DNA from 3 places in the Bradyrhizobium sp. CIR48 genome. Region 3 is predicted to be linked to each of the others. Evidence: riboswitches for the same ligand, from Rfam matches in the RefSeq annotation. Region 3 holds a riboswitch; each other region holds the start of a gene.

Region 1 (2,262 bases), on a different contig from region 3:
AACCTTTAACCTGTTATGCGCGAGCGCAAGAAGTTAGCGGCGACGCGACGGGGAGACCGATGGTGTCCCGTGCGAGCAGGCGCTCCCCTCTATGTCACGCGCCGCTAACTTCGCTGCCGGCGACAGCCTCAATTTGCTGTGCTGGACTTGCCCAGCAAGGAGGAGACTGGCATGCCGAAGTATTGCATTCTTCGTGCCAGGTAATGGGCGGCAATTCACACCGCTTTTGTGTCCTCTTTGTCGACTTTCCGACTGGCAGGTCTCGATGTTTCCTTTCAGCGCTATCCAGCGCGGCTTATGCATCCTCGTCACGCGACGGTTTGGTCCGGTATCGTTGCCAGAATGTGCGTTTCGATCTCTGCCATGCGTTTGGGCATTTGCGGCCAATGGGCCATGGTGCGTTTGGCGCTCCCTTCGCGACACGCGGCGCTTCGAGAACAGCCTCAGTCCGGAGCGCTTTGCACTCGACGGCCAACCACGCGAAGCCGATCTTCACCGCCGAGCATTTTGAGTCTTGCTGAACTGCAAATCAACGTGCTGGCGGGGTATGTTGCTGGCCTTGCCAGCTGGGGCCTATTCAACACGGATCCTGTTGGCTGAGAAGGTGACTGGATGGTGGACGTGCTCAAGAACCGCTGGGAAGCCGGAGATGCGTTCTGCTCGAGGTGGCAGTCCCGACCGCGCAAGCCGCATTTGTCCCTTCCACCAATCTGGCGTGCGGCCCGCGGGCAGCTCCGATGGTCATTCCGATATCGCCGATTGAAAGCGCTTCTACATCATCTCAACGTGATGCACGGTGATTCGCGTAGCAGATGTCGCAGCATCAGCTTGAGACATAATCTGAGAGGTTGACGGAAGACTTCTCTTGCCGATAATCCAAGCCGTCGAGGTTCTCCGGTTTCCACTTGATCCGGAGCTAAGAGGGAAGCCGGTGACAATGCCGGCGCTGCCCCCGCAACTGTGAGCGGCAAGCCGCTGTCCAACGACGTCACTGAAGCCTGCGCGGCTTCGGGAAGGCCGGACAGAAGCGATGACCCGCGAGCCAGGAGACCTGCCCCGACAATATATTCGTCCACGGGCGGGGTGTCCTGGTGGTGCGCCAAGCAGCCGTCGCACCGCGCGACTTCCCCTGCCTGCGTCCGCCATGGCCTTTGCCCCCAACATGGGGTTCACGCTATGACTCTTCTCTCGCTTCCGGTTGCCACCCTCGGAACGCCACGCATCGGTCCAAGGCGCGAGCTCAAACTCGCTCTCGAAAGTTACTGGGCCGGAAAAAGCAGCGAACAGCAGTTGCTCGAGGATGCAGCTGGCCTGCGTGCCGCGAACTGGGCTCGTCAGAAATCTATCGGCGTCACGGTCATTCCATCGAACGATTTCTCGCTGTATGACCAGGTGCTCGACACAAGTGTCATGGTTGGCGCCATCCCGGAGATCTACGCCTCGAAAGCCGAATCCGTTTCGCTCAAGACGTACTTCGCCATGGCCCGCGGATCACAATGCGACGATCAGGATGCGAGTTGCGGTCACGGACCGCGCGGATTTGGCGCACCCGCGCAGGAGATGACCAAGTGGTTCGACACCAACTATCACTACATGGTCCCCGAGTTTCACAGGGGACAGACTTTCAGGCTATGCTCTCGCAAGCCGATCGAGGAGTATGAGGAAGCCAAGGCCCTTGGCTTTCAGACCCGCCCTGTCCTGATCGGGCCGGTCACATTCCTAAAACTCGGCAAGAGTCCCGATCCTGCGTTCCAGCCACTCTCACTACTGGATGAACTGATACCGGCCTATATCGAGGTTCTGCAGGAATTGGCCAAACGTGGGGCAAATTGGGTTCAGTTCGACGAGCCCTGCCTGGTTCTTGATCTGGATGAGAGGGCGCGACAATCTTTGCGACATGCCTATGACCGGCTCGCCAAGGAGGGGCCAGCCATCAAGATCTTAGTCGCCAGCTATTTCGGCGATCTCGGGGACAATCTGGACACCGCCTTGAGCCTACCAGTCGCCGGACTGCACCTCGATCTGGTTCGAGCGCCACAGTTGTTGGACCAGATCATCGCTGGCGGCCGAAGTGATCTCGTCATGTCGCTCGGTGTCGTCGACGGCCGGAATGTATGGCGGTCGAATTTGTCGTCGCTGCGCCAGCGGCTCGAACCCGCGATTGCGAAGCTCGGCAAGGATCGTGTACAGATTGCCCCATCCTGCTCGCTACTTCATGTGCCGGTCGATGTTGAACTCGAAACCGGGCTCGCTTCCGACGTC
Region 2 (2,262 bases), on a different contig from region 3:
GGAACTTCAGGACAGGCTGGAACGGTTCGAGACGCTCACCGCCGAATGCGAGCTGATCGCCAAGCTCGCCACCGACAGCACCAAGCGCGAGTTCTATCTGAAACTCTCGGAACAGTACCGTCAGCTGGCGGTGGACATGCGGCAGGCGATCGCGACCAAGGCTGCGGCCTGACGCCGGCTGCAATCCGTTCTTAAGGTTTGGCGCGCATCCTTGACGTCGCGAGCGATCGCTCGTGGTGGAAAGGCCGGGGTTCGCTGCATTGCAGCGCACCTCGCGAGTGTCATTTGCCATGCTTGACAGGGCAATCACATGCGCCTCGTTGCCGTGATCATAGTCGCGCTCATGACGGCGGCCTGCGACCAGGAGCAGGATATCACCGGCTCGACGCCGACCTGCCCGATGCGGAACTACAGCTACAATCCCCGCGACATGAACCAGTGCGTCAGTGCGTGCAAATCGTGCGATCGCGGCACCACGGTCACCTGCACCACCTCCTGCACCCTCAAGGGCGCGCGCTGAGGCTACCGCTTTCTCCGGCGCACCCAGCGGCGGTGCTGGGGCACCGGAACGATTCACTTGGGTTAATCATTGAAGCAGGTGGGCAGGACGCGGAGTCCGATGGAAATGGGTATGCTCGATCCCGGTCGATTTCTGGTGTCGTGCTCGCATTGTGATGCCTGGCCGATGGCGGCCAATGTGAAGCGGTCGAGCTGGTCGGCGTCCCCGCACGAGGTCCGCTTTGTCTGCACGCGCTGTCGTCGCGAGGAGACCGCGATCGTCTCGGCCTCCGGCGAATTGACCCCGATCAAGCGCGTCGATGTTCCGCCGCGCGACGTCGCTGTCGCCTGGGCCCAGGCGCAACGTGTGCGAGGGCGGACCTGAGCGCCCGGCGTCCACCGGTCGATTGACTCCCGGGGCCAACGGCTCGTAAATGATCGGCGACGGTTCTCCTCAGGGAGATCAAAAGGGAATGTGGTGCGGGATTGTCCCAACGCAGGGATCTGTCTCAACGCCACGGCTGCCCCCGCAACTGTAAGCGGTGAATCTTCGTCTCATGCCACTGGGAAACTCGGTCCTGGGAAGGCGACGCAAGGTCACGACCCGCGAGCCAGGAGACCTGCCGTCAGCCGTGGTCACACGCGAAGATGTCGGTCGGGGAGTACAGACATTAGCTTCACCGGAGCAATCCATCGCTCTGCCGTGAAACCTCGTTCGCTGTGACGTGCCACTGACGTCATACCGAGGTTACAATTGTGTCCCGTCTCGTCTCTGCCGCCAGGCGCCTTGCCGCCGGCCTGCTCGCATCCGTTTCCCTCCAGTCGATCGATCTGTCCTCCGCCTTCGCCCAGCACGCGCTTGCCGAGCAATTGCCGCCGATCGAAGTGACGCAGCCCGACGATTACAACCGCACGCGCGCCAGGGCGACCGGTGACGGCGAGGCGACTCGGCAGCGGGCGAGGACGAATGTCGCGCCGGCAGGCAATGGCGCCGGCTCATCGGGCTCCGGCGGTGAGGCTGCCGCCGGCGGCGGCGGCATCGTCGGGGCTGCCACGACCGTCATCATGGCCGCGGATATCGCGCATTCGCCATCGCAGACGCTTGCCGAGATCATCGCGATGCAGACGCCGGGGGCCCAGATCACGACGCTCTATGGCGGCCAGATCGGCGCCAAGACCAGCGTGGACCTGCGTGGCTTCGGCGCCTTTGCCACCGCCAACACGCTGGTGCTGGTCAACGGACGACGGTTGAACGACGTCGACATGGCGCAGGTGGACCTCTCCACCATCCCGCTCAATTCGATCGAACGCATCGAGGTCACGCGGGGAAATTCCGGCGCGGTGCTCTACGGCGACAACGCGGTCGGCGGTGTGATCAACATCGTTACCAAAAATGGCGTCGGCGGACCGCCCGTGACCGCGCGCATCGAGGCCGGCTTCGGCTCGTTCAACACCAGGCTCGGCAATGTCTCGACCTCGCTCAATTCCGGTCCGTGGTCGACCTCGTTCTACGGCAATACGGTCAGGACCGATGGCTACCGCGACAACAATCGCTATTCGCAGCAGAACGGCGTCGGCAATCTCAACTACACGACGCCGGGCCTGAGTGCTTTTCTTACCGTCACCGGCGACAATCAGGAGCTGCGACTGCCGGGCGGCCGCACCGTCGATCCCTCCATCGGCCTCGACGAGCTCAGGGCCAACCGGCGAGGGACCAGCACGCCGTTCAACTACGCCAACCAGCAGGGTTTTGGTGCGACCGCG
Region 3 (2,262 bases):
TGCGCGGGCCAACCTCGGCGAGCACGCCGGACATGACGATCTGATCGGGCATGCCGAGATAGGCGCCCCAATAGATTTGAATCCCGGCTGGATCAAGCGACTGGAATGCCGTGCCGCCGTCGAGCATCACCACCACGGTATCCACACCCGCCGGCCAGCCGCCTTCGCGCAAACGCCGCCCCGTCGTGACCAGAAAGGGCTCGCCGATGTCGTTGAGCGGCAGCGCATGCGCCGCGCACAGCGTCTGGATCGAGGTGATGCCGGGCACGACCTCGATGTCAGGCAGGGGATTGAGCCGCCGCGCAATGCGCAGCGAGGAGTCATAGAGGGAAGGATCGCCCCAGATCAGCAGCGCAACCTTGCCCTCGCCTTCGAGATGGTTCGCAATCGCTTTCGACCAAGTCGCGGCAACCTCATCGTGCCAATCGTCCACGCCCTTGCGGTAGTCAGCTTCAGCGACGTCGCGTACGGGAAGGTCGAACTCAGCGATGGCTGTGTTATCGCTGGTGAGCACATCCGCGCAGATCGTCCGCCTGAGATCGGCGAGATCGGACTTCGCCGTTCCCTTGCGCGGGATCAGGACGAGATCGGCGGCGTTGATCGCTTGAACAGCGGCGCGCGTCAGCTGGTCGGGATCGCCGCAACCGATGCCTATCAAAGAGAGCGTGAGCATCGCGAAACGCGACGGGCGGCCCTGCTGGCCGCCCGTTCGCTTGTCTCTCAGGCCGCGTTATGCAGGCGCGGGGTGACGAGACCGGGCGCGGTGACGCCGCGCAGCGACTTCGCCAGTGCCAGCACCGCGAGATCGGCGAGTGGCTCGATCACGATGACCAGCGCATAGGACGCCGCGAACGTCGCGATGTTGGCGAGGTTGCTCATCGCAAAGCCCGAGCCATAGAGCGCCCAGAACGCCACCCAGGCGATCACGCCGGCCTGGTAGGTCGTCGAGAGCGCCAATGCCTGCCGATACTTCAAATCGACATAGGCGGCGTTCCGCGAGATGATCCGTGCGGCGATCGCCTGGATCGCGAACAGCGGCACCAGCAGCGTCGTGACGTTCATGCCGTATTGCGGGATGTCGACCGGCTCGAAGAATACGCCCTGGAGCAGCAGGCCAAATGCGAGGCCGAAAGCCGCGGGCGCTGCGCCGAACAGCAGGAACAGTGTCGAGCCGAGAATGAAGTGCACCTCGGAGACGCCGACCGGGAAGTGCGGCAGGATCTCGAAGAAGATGAACACAAGGACTGTGGTGGCGAGCGTCCGCGCTGCGAACGACGTGATGCCCTGCTCACGCACGGTCTCCACCGCGAGCTTCAGCGCAACGCCGCCTGCGGCGATGCCGGTTGCGTAACTCAACACGAGCTTGGCGCCCGTCACGACCCCGGGTTCGATATGCATGGCTCAATTCCTTCCTGCCGTCACACCCGACGGCCTTGGCCTCAAAACGTGCAGGGCCGGTCTCCTGGCTCGCGGTTCCCCCGGATTTCCGGCCTTCCCGGACCTTGCGGCCCAGTGGCTGATCGGAGTCCCTCACCGCTTACAGTCGCGGGGGCGGCTGGGGTTTTGGGCGCCGCAACTGGGTCCGCCCACCCCCATTCCCGATTATGCTCCGGCGCTTTGCGCCGCGTCGAGCACCATGCCTCTCTTGTGTGCCCCTTTCGCTGAGCCTGCGTCAAGGGGCGAACGGCGGCCAAGGCTGTCATGACGGATAATCCCCCGCCAGCGCCCCAAACAGGATCACGGCGGCCGTCGAGGCGGCGCCGCCGCGCGCAAGCTGCTCGGCAAGCTCGGCGATGGTGGTGCGGACCAGCCGTTCGTCCGGGCGGCCGAGAGATTCGGCGAACAGCGCGGGGGTATCCGCAGCGAGGCCGTGCGCGATCAACTTTGCCACAAGCGCGGGGAAGGTGCGCCGACCCATATAGACCACGGTCGTCGCCTCAGGATCGGCCAGGGCCGCCCAATTCAGATTCGGCGGCAACTCGCCGGTGACATCAGCGCCGGTGACGAATTGCACCCGGCGCGAGGTGTGGCGCCGGGTCAGGGGGATGCCGGCTTGCGCCGCGGCAACGCAGGCCGATGTGACGCCCGGGACGATCTCGTAGCCGATGCCGGCCTCACGCAGCGTCTCCAGCTCCTCCTCGAGCCGGCCGAAAATGCCGGCATCGCCCGACTTGAGCCGAACCACGCGCGCACCTGTTGCGGCATAGTCGATCAGCAGGCGGTTGACGTGGTGCTGCTTGGTCGAGGGACGCCCTGCCCGTT

The links. Region 3 has a riboswitch for cobalamin ahead of GGD66_RS20005 (energy-coupling factor ABC transporter permease). Riboswitches for the same ligand answer to the same signal wherever they lie in the genome.
Region 1: it holds a riboswitch for cobalamin, as region 3 does, so the genes downstream of both, metE (5-methyltetrahydropteroyltriglutamate--homocysteine S-methyltransferase) here and GGD66_RS20005 (energy-coupling factor ABC transporter permease) in region 3, are expected to answer to the same signal.
Region 2: it holds a riboswitch for cobalamin, as region 3 does, so the genes downstream of both, GGD66_RS05050 (TonB-dependent receptor domain-containing protein) here and GGD66_RS20005 (energy-coupling factor ABC transporter permease) in region 3, are expected to answer to the same signal.

Annotation. Positions count from the first base shown of each region.
Region 1 covers NZ_JACIHG010000003.1:63,080-65,341, reverse strand. Annotated here, with positions in the region: cobalamin riboswitch at 871-1,074, shown strand; gene metE (5-methyltetrahydropteroyltriglutamate--homocysteine S-methyltransferase) at 1,177-2,262, shown strand, end outside.
Region 2 covers NZ_JACIHG010000001.1:1,030,164-1,032,425, reverse strand. Annotated here, with positions in the region: gene GGD66_RS05065 (hypothetical protein) at 1-172, shown strand, start outside; gene GGD66_RS05060 (hypothetical protein) at 311-520, shown strand; gene GGD66_RS05055 (hypothetical protein) at 620-883, shown strand; cobalamin riboswitch at 927-1,141, shown strand; gene GGD66_RS05050 (TonB-dependent receptor domain-containing protein) at 1,255-2,262, shown strand, end outside.
Region 3 covers NZ_JACIHG010000006.1:189,384-191,645, reverse strand. Annotated here, with positions in the region: gene cobF (precorrin-6A synthase (deacetylating)) at 1-673, opposite strand, end outside; gene GGD66_RS20005 (energy-coupling factor ABC transporter permease) at 721-1,398, opposite strand; cobalamin riboswitch at 1,435-1,654, opposite strand; gene cobA (uroporphyrinogen-III C-methyltransferase) at 1,700-2,262, opposite strand, start outside.